DNA from 3 places in the Vibrio sp. R12-SW3-ISO1 genome. Region 2 is predicted to be linked to each of the others. Evidence: predicted binding sites of a transcription regulator. Region 2 holds the regulator's gene; each other region holds the start of a gene.
The links. Region 2 encodes CRP, which controls carbon source genes, mostly activating them, when cyclic AMP is high. Its sites were predicted from a motif close to TGTGANNNNNNTCACA; they were not measured.
Positions count from the first base shown of each region.

Region 1: rppH (RNA pyrophosphohydrolase) is a predicted target of CRP. The motif match lies at 3,813-3,828, and genes of this name have one in related genera.
Region 3: cdd (cytidine deaminase) is a predicted target of CRP. The motif match lies at 3,255-3,270, and genes of this name have one in related genera.

Region 1 covers NZ_JCBDGK010000039.1:34,469-40,276, forward strand. Annotated here, with positions in the region: gene lgt (prolipoprotein diacylglyceryl transferase) at 1-38, opposite strand, end outside; gene AC6R0R_RS10415 (sulfite exporter TauE/SafE family protein) at 93-884, opposite strand; gene ptsP (phosphoenolpyruvate--protein phosphotransferase) at 893-3,139, opposite strand; gene rppH (RNA pyrophosphohydrolase) at 3,142-3,660, opposite strand; gene mutH (DNA mismatch repair endonuclease MutH) at 4,275-4,940, shown strand; gene AC6R0R_RS10435 (DUF6482 family protein) at 4,948-5,259, opposite strand; gene AC6R0R_RS10440 (NADP(H)-dependent aldo-keto reductase) at 5,403-5,808, shown strand, end outside.
Region 2 covers NZ_JCBDGK010000050.1:123,087-128,894, forward strand. Annotated here, with positions in the region: gene astD (succinylglutamate-semialdehyde dehydrogenase) at 1-1,375, shown strand, start outside; gene AC6R0R_RS16395 (DUF1338 domain-containing protein) at 1,495-2,295, shown strand; gene crp (cAMP-activated global transcriptional regulator CRP) at 2,451-3,083, opposite strand; gene AC6R0R_RS16405 (phosphoribulokinase) at 3,341-4,210, opposite strand; gene AC6R0R_RS16410 (capsule assembly Wzi family protein) at 4,536-5,808, shown strand, end outside.
Region 3 covers NZ_JCBDGK010000046.1:47,843-53,650, reverse strand. Annotated here, with positions in the region: gene purT (formate-dependent phosphoribosylglycinamide formyltransferase) at 1-687, opposite strand, end outside; gene AC6R0R_RS14230 (cyclic di-GMP phosphodiesterase) at 875-2,104, shown strand; gene cdd (cytidine deaminase) at 2,253-3,140, opposite strand; gene AC6R0R_RS14220 (CidB/LrgB family autolysis modulator) at 3,347-4,024, opposite strand; gene AC6R0R_RS14215 (CidA/LrgA family protein) at 4,024-4,389, opposite strand; gene sbcB (exodeoxyribonuclease I) at 4,405-5,808, opposite strand, start outside.

The DNA of each region.
Region 1 (5,808 bases), on a different contig from region 2:
GGATCAATATTTGGAAAGTCTAGATATCCCTGGGACATAGGAGAGATTCTCTTGTGGTGTTCAATAAGTTCAAGATAGAAGTTGAGAGTGCGTCACAGTAGCATAGTTCCCGCAACGAACATTAAAAACAGTGCAAATATTTTTTTCAGCCTCGTGGTTGGCATACTGGTCGCTAATGTCGCACCAAAACGAGTGGTCAACATTGAGGTGGAGGCGATCGCCACTAAGGCCGGTAAATAGACATAGCCGAGGCTACCCGCAGGCAGAGCTTGTGCCTGCATGCCGTTAAGAATAAACCCCAACATACCCGAGATTGCCAATACACAGCCACAGACTGATGATGAACCAACCGCTTTTCTCATTTCAATCCCATGACGATTGAGAAACGGTACCGACAATGACCCACCACCGATCCCGGCCAGACTCGACACCACACCAATCCCCATCCCCGTCGAGAACGTTGCCGCGTGTCCTGGCATTTCTCTCGTTTGAGTCGCTTTGAGAGAAAACAGCATTTGCAAAGAGAGCATCAGAACAATGCCTCCAAACACTTTGGGTAAGTAAGCGGCCGGTATCCACTCTGCGACGTGCGCGCCAAGAAAGCCGCCAATCACCACACCGGGCATCAGCCACTTGATGACGAACATATCGACATTACCGAGTTTAAAGTGGTTGAGGGCCGATGAGCCGGAAGTGATGATAATCGATGCAAGCGAGGTCGCGAGGGCCATGTGCATGGCGATATCAGGATCAATCCCCGCCAATGGAAGTAAGAAAAGCAACGAGGGGACGACAATCAAACCGCCGCCAATGCCAAGTAAGCCCGCCATCATGCCGACAAAGGCACCGAGTACCAGCAATAAGCCAAGAAATACTACAAACACTGCCTATCCTATCGTTTACCTGCGCGAATAAAGCCGGCAAAACCTTTCTGCTCAAAAAAGGCCTGCATCATAGCATAGATGTCTTTTCCATAAGCTTGTGACAGCGCATTTTGCGCCAAATGTTGCAGTTCATCGACCTGAGTATGTCTGAGGAGATATTTGATCTTAGCGACATTCGAGGTATTCATACTCAGGCTTCGATACCCCAAGCCCACCATCAACATCGCCCCGATCGGATCGCCCGCCAATTCACCACAGATGCACACCGGAATGCCTAACTCATCGCAGGTACGGCGAATGTGATCCAGTGCCATCACCACCGATGGATGCATAGATTCATAGACATCGGCCACGCGTGAATTATTGCGATCCACCGCCAACAGGTATTGGGTTAAGTCGTTCGTCCCGATAGAGACAAAATCGACTTTCTCGGCAATCATCGGAAGCAGATAAATCATCGAAGGCACTTCAATCATGACGCCAATTTGCGGCATGCTCAGTCGCTCATCGAGCAGTTTGACTTCTTGATAAGCCCGCTCAATCAGCGTGATGGCATCATCCAACTCCTGCGCCCCTGATACCATAGGCAGCAAAATACTTAAGTTGTGATGCGTCGTGCTCGCGCGTAGCATCGCGCGTATCTGCATCAAGAAAATATCGGGATGATCTAAGGTAAAACGGATACCGCGCCAACCAAGAAATGGATTGTCCTCTTCAATCGGCAGATAGGGTAAGGCTTTATCCCCGCCGATATCAAGCGTGCGCATCACCACTCGTTTGTCTGGATAACTATTGAGTACCGCTTGATACTGCTGGGTTTGCTCTTCTTCCGAAGGAAAACGGTGCTGAAGCAAAAAAGAAATTTCGGTTCGATAGAGGCCAACCCCATCAACGCCCTGATTGATGGCAATGTTGGTGTCTGCGCTCAGACCAGCATTGAGCATCACTTCCACTCGTTCACCATCCTGAGTGCAAGCCGGAGCTTGAATGGTCTGATTGACCAAGTTAGACAGCTCCGCCTCTTCGTTGACCAGCGCGCGATACTCTCTCAGTAACTGTTTACTCGGTGAAATCAGAATCTTACCGCTGTAACCGTCGACAATCCCCTGCTTACCATTGATCGCTTTGAGATTGAGGTTTACGCCCATCACGGCCGGAATACCGAGCGCACGCGACAAAATCGCGGCGTGCGAGTTCGCCGCGCCCTCTAAGGCAATCACCGCCAGTAACTTATCTTTAGGGATAGAGGCGAGCAAAGAAGCGGTCAGTTCACGCACCACGAGGATGATTGGGCGCTCAATCAATTGCTGCTCTTTGTTGGTATTGTGCAAGAAAAACAGTAAGCGTTGACCTAGCTCGCGAATGTCTTGCGCTCTTTCTCGTAGATAGAGATCCGACATACGGGCAAAACGGTTCGAGTAGGACTCGACCACTTGTCTCAGCGCCCAGTCAGCTCTATCGCCTTTTTGGATTTGCGACTTGAGATCTTTGCGCAACATGGGATCGTTAAGCAAATGAGTAAAGAGGTCAAAAATGGCTAAAGCGTCTTTGTTGATTTCACTGTCGAGCTTTTTACGCATACGACGAAAATCGCCGAGCGCTTCTTCAATCGCCAGTAAGAGCCACTCTTGCTCTCGTTCGATATCCAGTGTTGAGGCTGGGTAGACCTCAGATAACTCTGGCTGAGTATCGTCCCACCAGAACTCACCAATGGCCACACCACTTGAGGCAGGCAGCCCTCGAATCGCTTGCTGCTTTTTCTCTAATCGCCAATGACCTTGGGTTTGAGCATGGGCAATAATCACCGCAAGCTGCGCCGCTAGGGTAACAAGGAAGGACTCCTCCATTTCGTCAAACTGACGCGGCGTCTTTTGCTGCACCACCAAAACACCCAACACTTGCTTACGGTGGATAATCGGTGTGCCAAGGAAGCTGTGATAAATCTCTTCACCCAGCTCGGAGAAGTATTTGAAATCCGGGTGTTTGGAGGCTTCAGCGAGGTTGAGCGGCTCAGCACTGCGCTTGACCAAACCTACCAAGCCCTCTTCAAAGCGGATATGAATTTTATCCCCTTTAAAGCGCAGACCTTGAGTCGCCATCAGCTCAAGGCGCTGCATTTCTTCATTTGCAAGATAGACAGTACAACACTCCGTACTCATCGCGTTGCACGTTTGCTTAACCAATACATCTAAGGCCTGATGCACATCATCGACCTTAGAAACTTGTTCAACTATTTCCCTTAGTTGAGACAGCATGTCTATCCTCTTTTGTGTTTACGTTTGCCTTTCGTCCTGCGTTCTTTGAACGGCATTGCCATCGAGGCGAACTCTTTCATTGCGCGGCGATACACATCACGCTTGAAAGAAACCACTTGTCGCACCGGATACCAATAACTTACCCAACGCCAACCATCAAATTCAGGGGAACTCCCGTGCTGCATATTGATCTTTGCTTCATCGCAATCTAGCCGCAGGAGGAACCATTTCTGTTTTTGCCCGATACAAACAGGTTTTGAGTCCCATCGAACCAGCCGTTTGGGTAATTTATACCTTAACCAATGACGACTCGTTGCCACTATGGTGACATCACTCTTTGTTAAACCCACTTCTTCATACAGTTCCCGATACATTGCTTGCTCGGGAGTCTCACCGTCGTCAATTCCCCCTTGAGGAAACTGCCAAGAATGTTGTCCGTATCGTTTAGCCCAGAATACCTGACCATGGTTGTTACAGATTACAATTCCCACATTTAAGCGGTAACCATCGCCATCTATCACTGGCCACCCTCTAGTAAAATCTTTTATTACAGTGATTTTTCCACATATCCCCAATCGGAGCAAACTTCCTATTGTGACTCACACTCAATTTATGGCGTCACGCACCTACTCTGCATATTTTTCGGTCAATCCTACAGTTATTCACACAGTTGTGAGACATGGCCCACATTTATTCACCTTTTCTGTGTATAACTATGTGAAGAATCTCGGTTCAACTGATCATTTTCCCGCCAAGCCTCACCTAGCAAAATAAAACAGAAAGAACGTTACGCAAAAAAACCATTTAAAAACAATACAATAGAAGAAGACAGCTTATTACCAATCCCTTTTTATCTGACATATTTAACGCACAACACAGATCGGTTAAAGATCCACCACAGGACACTTTATCCACACAGACAAGGTGTAAAATAACAACAACCGCAGAAATCAAGCCTAAAACAGCCCTAAAACCCCTGTTAATTGATCCAGATATTAAAAATATTGCTTAATGTCGATGAAATTCTGTGGATAAGTTTATTTAGTAGGATCTTTCACCACTTGGGATCCCAAGCAAGATTTCATCGCTCGAATGGATTCGATACAATGTCTCACCACCTTAAGGAATCGTATTGATGAAACCAGCCCCACACTCCGAGCAAGAACTGTTTGAACGAGCTAGCCAAATCGCAGGGCTCACTTTTGCAGAGCTCGCCCAGGAAGCCCAGATGACGGTGCCGGCAAATCTACAGCGTGACAAAGGCTGGGTCGGTCAATTACTGGAATGGCATTTAGGCGCAACCGCAGGCAGCAAACCACAGCAAGACTTTGAGCATCTCGGGATTGAACTTAAGACCATTCCCATCAGTTATAGCGGTAAGCCACTGGAAACCACCTTTGTTTGTGTCGCCCCCTTAACGGGAGTGCATGGTTTAACATGGGAAAACAGCCACGTAAGAAACAAGTTATCACGGGTACTGTGGGTGCCGGTTGAGGGGGAGCGCGAAATTCCACTAGCAGAGCGGCGTGTTGGCTCCCCGCTTTTGTGGTCGCCAAGTGTCGAAGAAGAACGTCAACTGCAAGCGGACTGGGAAGAGCTGATGGAGATGATCGTACTTGGTCAAGTCAGCCACATTACCGCTAAGCACGGTGAAGTCCTGCAAATCAGACCGAAAGCCGCCAACAGTCGAGTCTCAACCGACGCCTACGGCGCAACAGGAAAACGCATCAAGACGCTACCTCGCGGCTTTTACTTGCGTACGCAATTTACCGCCAACATACTCGCTCGTCATTTTATTTAGCGCCAGCTCAATGCGTCGTGAGCGACAACGCCACATCGTGAAAACGAGGTCCACTGCCCGAGCCACACTCATCATAGGTGTTGTGCAATCTTAAGTAGGCGCGCTCAACACCGAGTTTCAACAGCGCCTCTCTCACCTGCTCTATCGAATCAAAATGAAGGGGTTCTTCTCCTTCTCTGATGGGTTCGAGCTTATGCTTGTATTCCACCGCTAACAAGTATTGCGATACATCGGAACATCCGATAACGAACACCTTGGGCGGCTGATAACTCTCTTTGTGATCGCCGTGGATCCATTTATCTAACTGAACTTTTTGCATCGCGCACCTTCATCCCTTAAAAACCTGGATCTCTTAAAGATAGTCAAGACGCAGAATTTTGCGAAATTGTTAATAAACCCTATATCCACCAGCCACACCTTGCCCTATATTGGAGTTATCTCCACTGGAAACTAGGAAGGTTCATGCAATACAACAAGTTACCGCACTCATCTCTCGAAGTCAGTCAGATTGCTCTTGGAACCATGACCTTTGGTGAACAGAACACAGAGCAAGACGCATTCAGTCAGCTAGATTATGCCTTAGAGCGTGGCGTCAACTTTATTGATACCGCCGAAATGTACCCGGTACCGCCCAAAGCGCAAAGCCAGGGGTTAACCGAAACCTATATTGGCAACTGGCTCAAAAAATCAGGTAAGCGTGAGAAAGTCATTTTAGCGACCAAAGTCGCCGGTCCACGTAGCGTGCCTTATATCCGTGACAACATGAGGCTCGACTGGCGTAACATTCACCAAGCCATTGATGATAGCTTGCAGCGTTTGCAAACAGACTATGTCGACCTGTATCAAATCCACTGGCCTCAGCGTCAGA
Region 2 (5,808 bases):
TTGGCAGGGTGACAGCGCGTCTAGCGCGCAAGTCGAAGCGGCGGTCAGCGCGGCGAGAAACGCCTTCCAGACATGGAAAAAACTCAGTTTTGCGCAGCGCGAAGCCATCGTGCTGGCGTTTGCTGAAAAAGTGAAAGAGAGCAGTGAGCAGATAGCCGAAGTGATTGCCAAAGAGACCGGCAAGCCGTTGTGGGAAACGCGCACAGAAGCCGCGGCCATGGCGGGTAAAATTGCCATCTCTATTCGCGCTTATCATGATCGCACAGGCGAAAGTACCCGTGAAGCGGCGGGTAACCAAATTGTGCTGCGCCATCGCCCGTTGGGTGTGATGGCGGTGTTTGGTCCGTATAACTTCCCGTGTCATTTGCCCAATGGTCACATTGTCCCAGCACTGCTGGCGGGCAATACTGTGGTGTTCAAGCCGTCAGAGCAAACGCCGCTGACCGGTGAACTAGCGATGAAGCTGTGGCAACAAGCTGGATTGCCTGCGGGCGTGATCAATTTAGTCCAAGGGGGCAAAGAGACGGGCATTGCGCTAGCAGAGTCGAAAGGCATTGATGGCCTGCTGTTTACTGGTAGCGCCAATACAGGTCATCTGCTGCATCGCCAATTTGCCGGTCAGCCAGACAAGATGCTGGCACTGGAGATGGGCGGCAACAACCCTATGGTCATCAGTGAGCACTACGGTGAGCTGGACGCGACGGTCTACACCATTTTGCAATCGGCCTTTATCAGTGCTGGGCAGCGCTGTACCTGCGCGCGTCGTCTCTATGTGCCTGTGGGCGACAAAGGCGATGCTTTGGTTAATCGCTTGGTTGAGGCCACACGCAAGCTGCGCGTCGATCAGCCGTTTGCAGAGCCAGCGCCTTTTATGGGCCCACAAATTTCGAAAGCTGCGGCACACTTTATCCTCAACGCACAGGCGAACTTGCAGAGCCTTGGTGGTGTGAGCTTGGTGGAAGCGAAAGCGGGCGAGGCAGCGTTTGTCACTCCGGGGATTATTGATGTCACGGCCATCGACGCGCTGCCAGATGAAGAGTATTTTGGCCCGCTGCTGCAAGTGGTGCGTTATCAAGGTCTTGAGCGCGCGGTTGAGCTGGCCAATGACACCCGCTTTGGCCTCTCTGCTGGGCTGGTGTCCACCGATGATGATGAGTGGGCCTACTTTGTTGACCACATTCGTGCAGGGATCGTCAATCGCAACCGCCAATTAACTGGGGCGAGTGGCGATGCGCCGTTTGGCGGACCGGGCGCCTCGGGCAACCTTCGCCCAAGTGCTTACTACGCTGCGGACTATTGCGCTTACCCTATGGCATCGATGGAAGGCGAGCACACCTTGCTGCCTGAGGCGTTAAGCCCGGGTGTAGAACTGTAAGAGGCACCTTGGGCTCACTTGGAGCCCAAGGTGTTCGATTCATTGCTAGGTTTGTGATTAAGCCATTCTTTTAAAGAACTAGCTTTACGATTCAGCTTCACGATTAACATGGAGACGTTATGACGCCTGCTCAACTGTTCGATTTACTGTGGCAAGACTATATTTCCCGTCTATGCCCTCAAGCGGCCAAGGTTCATCAGCTTTTAGAAGAAGATGAGCCGCTGATCAATGACCATATTGCGCTGCGCACCTTTAACATCGCGCCGCTCGGTATCGAGACATTGGCTGCGCCATTTATTGCGCTGGGTTACCAAGCGTGTGGTGATTATCTTTTTGAGAGCAAACACTTGGTCGCCAAGCACTACGAGCACGCCGATCCGACGTTGCCAAAAGTGTTCATCAGTGAGCTGAAAGTCGAAGAGTGCTCAGCGCCGCTGCAACGCATTGTCAGCAAGCTGGTGGCACAAGTGGAGGCATCCGCACTGCAAAGCCATGAGTTTTTGTATGCGGGCCGTTTGTGGGATCTCAGCTATGAAGATTTTCAAACCCTCGCCCAAGAGAGTGAGTACGCAGCATGGCTTGCGGCGCACGGCTATGGGGCTAACCATTTCACCGTAAGCGTTAATCAGCTCAAGGCATTTGACGAGGTCGCGGCGGTGAATGAGCACCTGCGCCAAGCGGGTTTTGTCATCAATGAGTCGGGCGGCGAAGTGAAAGGCTCACCAGAGGTACTGCTTGAGCAATCGTCCACCATGGCAGACAAAGTCGAGGTGAGCTTTAGTGACGGTACGCAAGTGACCCCAGGTGGCTTCTACGAATTCGCCAAACGCTATCCGATGAGTAATGGTGAGCTCTACCCAGGGTTTGTCGCGGCTTCAGCGGATAAGATATTTGAGAGTACGGATGGGGGAAGTTCCTAGTGCCTAGTTGCTAGTTCCTAGAGGGGGGCTGGTGAAATGGGTGATGGGTAATAGGTAGTGGTAAATAAAAAGCCACCGCTGGTAGACAGGGTGGCTTTCTTAATCTTTAAAGGTTTTCTCTAGGAACTAGCCACTAGGAACTCGCCTCTAATACCCTATCGCGTGCCGTAGACGACGATGGTTTTACCGTGGGCGGAGATCAGGTTTTGCTCTTCAAGCATCTTCAAGATACGGCCAACGGTCTCGCGTGAACAGCCGACAATCTGACCGATCTCTTGACGAGTGATCTTGATTTGCATGCCGTCTGGGTGCGTCATTGCATCTGGCTGTTTCGCTAGGTTAAGTAGCGTTTGCGCGATGCGGCCTGTCACGTCTAGGAAGGCGAGGTCACCGACTTTCTGGCTCGTCACTTGTAGGCGGCTTGCCATTTGCGCAGATAGACGCATTAGGATGTCAGGGTTGACTTGGATAAGCTGACGGAACTTCTTGAATGAGATCTCTGCAACTTCACAAGGTGATTTAGCGCGAACCCAAGCGGTACGCTCTTGATCTTCTTCAAATAGACCAAGTTCACCGATAAAGTCACCTTGGTTTAGGTAAGAAAGGATCATTTCCTTACCTTCTTCGTCTTTAATCAGTACCGCCACAGAGCCTTTGACGATGTAGTAAAGCGTCTCTGCTTTCTCACCGGCGTGGATCAATGTGCTTTTTGATGGGTACTTATGAATATGACAATGTGACAGGAACCACTCTAATGTTGGATCGGTTTGAGGTTTACCTAGAACCATAATATCTCACTTCCTCTGCAGGGTACGCTTGCCGCTTTCCATTTTTGTCGCGCCAGTAAAAGGCGCGAAGCCTTGAACAAGGCTTTTTAGGATAAGAGCACTTATTCAATGCTGCAAGCCATCTTTGTTTCGGTTACAAATAGTAGCCTTTTTCAAAAGGGATTTCTTGATTTTAATCGTGTCAAGTTGGTGATTGTTTACGCAAAAATGTGCACATGATCACGGTATGACAAGTAAACGGGTCTTAGGACTGATCGCTAGCCAATTTTACCCGTCTCGATAAGCTGCTGTAGGATAGGTCTGACGATGAGCTCCATCGCAAAACTCATCTTACCCCCCGGCACGACAATAGTGTTGTGGCGCGACATGAAAGAGCCATCAATCATAGCGAGCAGATATGGGAAGTCGACCTGTTTGATGCCGCGCAGGCGGATCACCACAAAGCTTTCATCTAAACTTGGGATGCCTTTAGCGTTAAGTGGGTTGGACGTATCGACGGTCGGCACGCGTTGGAAGTTGATGTGGGTACGCGAAAATTGCGGGGTAATGTAGTTGAGGTAGTCATCCATCGAGCGGACAATCGAGTCCATTACCGCTTCGCGTGAGTGACCGCGATCGCGCGTGTCACGGACGAATTTTTGAATCCACTCCAAGTTCACAATCGGCACCATGCCAATCAAAAAGTCGACGTGTTGGGCGACGTTGACCTCACCATCCACCACGCCGCCATGCAGTCCTTCGTAGAACAGCACGTCAGAATTTTCCGGCAAATCTTGCCACGGCGTGAAGGTACCCGGCATTTGATTGTAGGGCACGGCTTCATCGAAGGTGTGCAAGTAGCGACGAATTTGCCCTGTGCCTTCATTGCCATACTGCTTAAAAAACTCAGACAGCGCAGGGAAGTCGTTCGCCTGCGGACCAAAGTAGCTGATGTGGCGTCCTTGCTCGCGCGCTTTGCGGATCTCGACATCCATTTCTGGGCGCGTAAAGCGGTGGAAACTGTCCCCTTCCACCCAAGCCGGTTTCACGCGCATCATGTTAAACATTTTGCGAAACGCTTCAGAGGTCGTGGTTGTGCCCGCACCGGAAGAGCCCGTTACGGCAATAATGGGGTGTTTTGCTGACATGACAAACCTTATGTGTAATACCTGTCCTTGTATGTTCGCACTATATCACCAAAACGAAGGCGAGTGTGCCCCTTGAGCAGTTTGCTACTCGTCAGTATTCTTATTTTCGCAAGTTGCATTTTAACTACGTAGTATAATGAGAAGGGAAGTACTTTATTGATATGTTAATACTCTATATACTGCATATCTTTGTGATTGATGCAGTATGATCGGGCGTGCTTATTTGTAGCTAGTTCACCATTTCATCGAAAACCAAAATTCTAATAAGCTAATAATAATTATAGGTTATGTCAGTGGGATTCAAAGAGAATCAAAGGTTCTAGTTGTGGTAAATGGATGTTTAGGACGTCGGTTCTTTATAAAAGACACGTTTTCAGAGGTAACACTGCAAGTATTTTTCGGTTTAATGTGGGTGTTGTCTCTTTTCTGTCTTCCCTTTGGTGTAAAAGCGTCACCATGGCTAGAGTCCCATGACCCTTTCCTAAGAGCATCACTCAATCAACTCTCAAATATTGGCCTGATGAACTCTCCCGTTAGTACATTTCCTCTACGTTGGCTTAGCATCGGCGATGATCTCGCCAACAATCATATATCAGATGAACAAGCCTTAGTAGCAAATCGACAGTTGCGGCATTCAATGAGTAATGCGCAATATGGACGTGGTAAATTCATGTCGAAAGTGAAGTACCAGACAGGGCCGCTAGTGTCTTTAGGATATGGCGCTAATGATAGTGATAGTTGGGGAATTTACTCTAGCTATGATCATCTAGATGACCGTTTTGCGTACAGACTTAATTTGAACTACGTAAACCAAAGGATATCCCAGCAAGATTTGCTACCCATAGAGTATGATCAAGATATTGACTTTAGCGGTTCGTATATTGCCTTTAATGTTGGTTACTCGTTAGTTGCATTGGGATACCTTGAACGTTGGTGGGGGCCGACATGGCAACATAATTTACAATTAGGCACATATGGGAATTCGACGCCTTCTTTATCAGTGTCATGGGTATCAAACAATCAGGGACTATTAGGCTATTGGCAACTGGATAGTGTCATCTCTGAAACGGATAGTGAGGCGGACTACTTATGGTCTAACCGCTTTTCAATGAAACCGTTTAATTTTGCAGAAGTGTCATTGAACTATCACGAATCCACTGACTTCGATTCCAGCGCCTCGTACCGTTCATTTGGCGTTGATTTCAAAGTTCCTCTTCCAAAAGTTTTTGAGCTCAGTCATGCAATGTTTGCGTCCTTTCAAAAGGTGTCCTTTGGACAGGAGACCCAGTCTTTTGTTGTGGGGTGGGAAGGTCATAGACGTTTGCTTGATATTGATTGGACGTTGGTTTTAGAGAGTCAGCATGTTGACGAAGCTTGCGTTAAAGTACTTCATCCCAAAGAGTATGAGTTAATCAGTGACTTGACCTCATTGAGTTGGGGAAACAGTCAATCTGTCGCTGTTTATGCTCAATTGGCCAATGATCATCGGCTAAGTATCGTTGCTCGAGATTCAGGTTCGAGCAACGGTCAAGAGAGGGTGATGAAAACCGACTACTACATCCCTTATCTGCAAGGGATGTTTAACTTGGGAGTGGGCT
Region 3 (5,808 bases), on a different contig from region 2:
ACGGTAATCGCCATCTTCTTGGCGATGCCCAATTGGGGCGCAGAAATGAACGCCGTCAACGGCGCGTACCGTCAGGAGGGTGATTTCGTAATCAAAATCAATAAAGCCTTCAACAATCACGCGACCTGCGCCAGTGCGGCCGCCATCTTGAGCGTATGCCCAGGCTTTTTCGATGTCTGCATCGGTCTTAATGACGCTTTGTCCTTTACCCGATGAGCTCATCACAGGCTTGCACACGCATGGCAGACCGACCGCCTCCATCGCTGCGGTGAATTCGTCATAGTTGTCGGCAAATCGGTATGGAGAGGTGGTCAGAGAGAGCGTTTCTGCGGCTAGGCGGCGAATGCCTTCGCGGTTCATAGTCAACTGTGTGGCTTTCGCACTCGGCACGACATTGAGACCACGCGCTTCAAGCTCCACCAGCTTGTCGGTAGCGATCGCTTCAATTTCTGGCACGACATAGTGAGGTTGCTCTTTGTCGATGATGGCTTGCAGTGCGTCGCCGTCAAGCATGTCTAGTGTGTAACTGCGATGCGCGACTTGCATAGCAGGAGCATCTTCATAGCGGTCACACGCGATGACTTCTAAGCCCAGTCTCTGACACTCAATGGCGACTTCCTTACCCAGTTCACCTGAGCCGAGGAGAAGAACACGCGTTGCATTTTGACGAGTCGCTGTACCAAACATAATCAACCTTTTAGAGATGTAGAATTTGGCGCTGATCATACGAGGATAGATCTCAAAAGGCAAACGTTTGCGTCTATCTCAATTTTGTGACTTATATTAGGACTCTTGCATGTATTTGTTGGGCGTGTAGCATAAATCAGAGTTATAATCTTAAAGTGACTTGTTGTAGAGTAATCATCAAATAAGAATGCAATACGATCCTAATAATTCCATCAAAATTCCAATCGACACTCTAACCGTCGGTATGTTTGTCACCGCACTGGAAGACAACAAAAAGGTGAACCTAGCAAATGCTGGGCGCGTCCCGTCAGAGCAAGCCGTCAATCAACTGATCAAAAATGGTATCCAATTCGCTTGGGTTGACGAAAGTTTGTCTGCTAAAGGTTGCACTTTTAAACCCGTGCAAGAGCCAATCGATGACTCGCACAACATTGCGCCACCTGCGGCGGTAGAATCGGTGAAGACCGAGGCAGTTAAGCGTAAAGCCAAAAGCCGTTTTTCCATGCAGAAGAAAGCGAGCAATATTATTCGTGAAGCCAAAGGGCTTGCTCATCGCGTATTGACCCAAACTTTTGATGGTAAAACGGTCCATGTCGATGAGTTTGATGATTGGGCGGAAGATTTGATTGAATCGGCGCTGGTGGACTCCGATGCGCTGCAATGTGTTTCAGCGCTGCGCAACAAGGACGAGTATCTATTGGAGCATTCGGTCAATGTGGCCACCTTATTGGTGACCTTTGGTAAACATCTGCAATTGCCAAGAGAGATGCTCAAAGAGATGGCGATCGGCGGCATTATTCATGATGTGGGCAAAGTGAAGGTGGATGATAAGGTGCTGCACAAACCGGCACGCTTAACACCGGAAGAATTTGAGCACATGAAGCTTCATCAAGTGTTTGCGAAAGATATGATCATGTCCGTGACTGGGCTCAGTGATGTGAGCCGTGATGTCTGTCTGATGCATCACGAAAAACTGGACGGCAACGGCTACCCGAATGGCCTTAAAGGGGATGAAATTCCACTGCACGGTCGCATGAGTTGCATTGTGGATATCTACGATGCCCTCACCGCGGATCGCGTCTACAAGCGCGGAATGAGCTCGGCAGAGGCGTTTAAAATTCTATTGAGCCTCACGCCCAATCACCTCGATCGTGACTTGGTGTATAAGTTCATCAACTGTATCGGTATGTACCCAGTGGGGGCGTTAGTCGAACTCAGTGATGGGCGAGTGGGCATTGTCTGGACATCCAATGAATCTGAGCCGCTGAAACCGGAAGTGAAGTGTTTTTACTCGCGTAAGAACAAGCATTATGTCGATGTGGCTTTTGTCGATCTCAAGCGCAGCAGCGTCAAGATTGCCAAAGCGATTGCGCCAAGTCAGCTAGAAGTGGATGCGACGCCGTTCTTTGACGTTTGATGCCTCGATAGTGAGCCGCTACTTTTCGTTGTAGGCAGAATAGGTCTTCGCGGCAACACTGCCACCGTAAACAGAAAAAGCGCCTTTTACTCACGTTATGTGGATAAAAGGCGCTTTTTTATCGAGCACAATTTGTCGGCGTTAAAGCTTAGATCGCAAGATAGGTCAGTGGAATATCTGGTCCTAATACTTCAAGGGTCGCTTGCGTGTCGGCCAGGTGGCTGATTCCTCCCTCAGCCATTTCTGCCAAGGCACCAGATTCAATGTCACTGAAGGATTTTCCGGCCATCAACAGTTGAATTAACGCGACTTGCAGTGGTGGCAAGCTTGGGTTGAACGCGGCGTTTTCAGCGTACGCACCGAGATAGGTCGACCCATCGGTGGTTTTGAGTGCGACACCGCTCAGGTTGTGAGTGTAAGGTGAGTGGCTCATATTCAGTGCTTTCAGTGCTGCTTGTACCAACTCGTCACCCTCTTCACTGTGATAGCCGTGATTGACCTCAGACATCAAACCCGACTCAATACCGAGATCGCTAGGACCAAAGGCTTCTGGCAGATAATCGTGCAGAGTCTTGCCTTCACGTTCAGGCAATTGAACCGTGAGCTCTTTTGCCGTCGACAGTTCATTCATAAACTGACGACAGTGGCCGCAAGGGCTGTAGTTGATGGTGATGTCAGAAATGCCTTGCTCGCCTTTCATCCACGCGTGGCTGATGGCACACTGCTCGGCGTGTACCGTTTGACCGAGTTGCACACCGGCAATCTCAACGTTGGCACCGAAATATAAGCGACCCGTTAAGCCGCGCACAATCGCGCCCACGTAGAATTTAGACAGGGGGGCGTAGGAAAACGCCGCCGCGACAGGCAAGAGCATCACTCGCGTATCGGCATCGCTTTTACCGCTGATGTTTTTTAACTGCTCAAATTGGTCGGCTGACAGGGTGGCATCAAATGACTCGCTCAGCACGATGGGTTTGAGGTAATCGGCAACGTCGCTAGGGAGCTGTGTCAGGGCTTGTTCTATGCGGCTGGTCATAGTGAATCCTTTGTTGTTATTTCAGAGTCAAGCTCGATGCTAGGGAAAACATAGCTAGGTTGTTGACATCTTGTGATACTGGACAATCATTCTATGCGACGCACCAAACAATACAGTGATAAAAATCACACTTACGTTTGTAACGAGTGCAAATTTACTGATAGATGAGTGATGTCACACAATTTTGGCGCACTGCCTAGCCGCAGCTAGTGCGATAACCAGAGCGCCACAGCGAAAAATGACGGTGCCAATATGGAGGTGATCACGCCACATACCACCAGAGCCAGAGAGCTAAACGCAGCATCTTGCGCGTTTTTCTCCGCACAGGTCGCGGTGCCAAGGGCATGTGAGACGGTGCCCATGGTCAGACCCTTTGCAATTGGGTGGGTGATGTTTAACAGCCCGTAGATAGGGTAGGCGAAAATTGCCCCAAACAAGCCGACCAACAGCACTAAGATCGCTGCAATCGCGGGTTCGCCGCCCAAATGGCTAGAGACTTCCATCGCAATCGGCGTGGTTACCGATTTGCCGAGCAAACTGGCGATCAAGGTTAAGTCGGTGTCTAGGCTAACGGCAATCAGACTGGCCGTCGCCATTGACAGGACGCTACCCACGCCGCATGCCAACATAATGATGCGCCAATTGGCCCGAATTTGAGGGAGCTGCTCATACAGTGGGTAGGCCAAGGCGACAACCGCAGGCTGCAGCAGGAGATTGATCCAGTGATTGCTTTCGTAATAGGTTTCAAAAGGAACGTTTAGCCAAGTCAGAAGCGGGATAAGAACCGCTAGGCTGACCAGAAGCGGGTTCATTAACGGTGAGTTGACTCTACTGCACACCCAACGCGCACTCAAAAACACCACCACAGTCACGAGTAGCCACATCATTGATCGCCTCGCTTAAGCAGGCGATCGAGCATCCAGCCCAGAGAGACGAGGACAATCGCCGTGCCACCTATCGCACTTGCCAGAATTGGCCACGCATTGTGGTAGAGCAGATCGAAGTGCTCCATCAGGCCGACACTGATGGGCACAAACAGCAGTACCATATAGCGAATAAACAGCGTCGCACCGGGTTTGACCCACTTTGAGGGCACCAAGCCGCTTGCCATTAAGGAGAACAAAATAAGCATGCCGATGATGCTGCCGGGAATCGAGGTCTCCAGCCATTGCTGAATATTAAGACCGGCGATCAGGCAGAGAAAAATCAAGCCAAATGAGATGAAGTAGTGCAATAAAGTACGAGGCATAAGAGCGGTGTTGCCTTAAGAGACCAACTGTTGAACGTATTGATAGACCGATTTTAAGATAGCGACTTTCTTTTCGTCACTTTCATGTTCATGAGCTAAGTTTTCCAGATTGATCATGTAATCTTCAATGTGACTTTCGAAGTACTCGCGGCAATGCGCCGCCCACTGCTGCTGCTCTTTTTCATCCAATGTCCATGGGTAGTGGCGTGCGCGGTAGCGAAATAGCAGCGGGGCGATGCGTGGATCACTGAATTCAATGTCTAGACCTGCGAGTTGCTGCGGATCCGTTTGACGAATGATCTCCATGGCTGCTTTGTCGGCAGGAGAAAAGAAACCGTCATACAACTGAGTATCCACATCGGATGAAGTAGCGTACTCTCTTTCAATACTGTACAAGCCAATCAACTTTTCGCGGATTTCTGGGTGTTGGCGAAGCGTGGCGAGGTTTTGTAAGCACTGCTCGCGGTCGATGCCAATATGAGCGGCATTGTCCGCCGTGAGGGTTTTCGCAGGGGCGAGAATTGGGCACTTATTGAGATGCACCAGTTTGACTGGTACTGGCAGTTCATCGGGCCCTAGGTCGTCTCGCTTAGTGTACAAACGCGTGTTGAGTGCGTCGACATCAAGATCCAACAGTGGCTGAGGATCTTTGGCTAAGTCCACCATGATAACCGCGTTTTGGTTGGTCGGGTGCCACGCCACTGGAACCATCCAACTGGTGTATTGGCACTCTCGGCCTAACATGCCGGAGACGTGCATCAAGGGGGTCATATTGACAATATCGATCAGCTCATTGAGTTTGCGTTTGTGGCGCATCGACAAAAAGTAATCAAACAATTTGGGCTGTGCGGCTTTGATTTTTTTTGCCATCTCAATGGTGGCAATCACATCCGCCATCGCGTCGTGCGCGTTGGCGTGTTCAATGCCATTGGCGACCGACAAATGTTCCAACTTAAAGCTAATAAAGCCTTCTTCGTTTTCTGGCCACTCGATGCCTTCAGGTCGCAACGCATGACAAGCGCGTAGCACATCCAAAAGATCCCAGCGAGAGTTGCCGTTTTGCCAGCTCCACGCATAGGGATCAATAAAGTTGCGGTAACAGGTATAGCGCGTCACTTCATCATCAAAACGAATGCTGTTGTAGCCCAAGCTAATGGTATTGGGCGTCGCCAATTGCGCGTGAATCTGAGCGATAAATTCAGGTTCTGGCAGCCCTTTACTGACCGCCGTTTGCGGCGTGATACCCGTGATGAGCGCCGCTTCTGGCGCGGGTAAGTAATCGGCAGGTGGCTGACAGTAAATAACCAGCGGCTCACCGATGATGTTGAAATCCATATTGGTGCGTACGCCTGCAAACTGGCTCGGCCGGTCTTTGGCAGGGCTGGTTCCCCAAGTCTCATAATCAAAGAAGAAAAACGT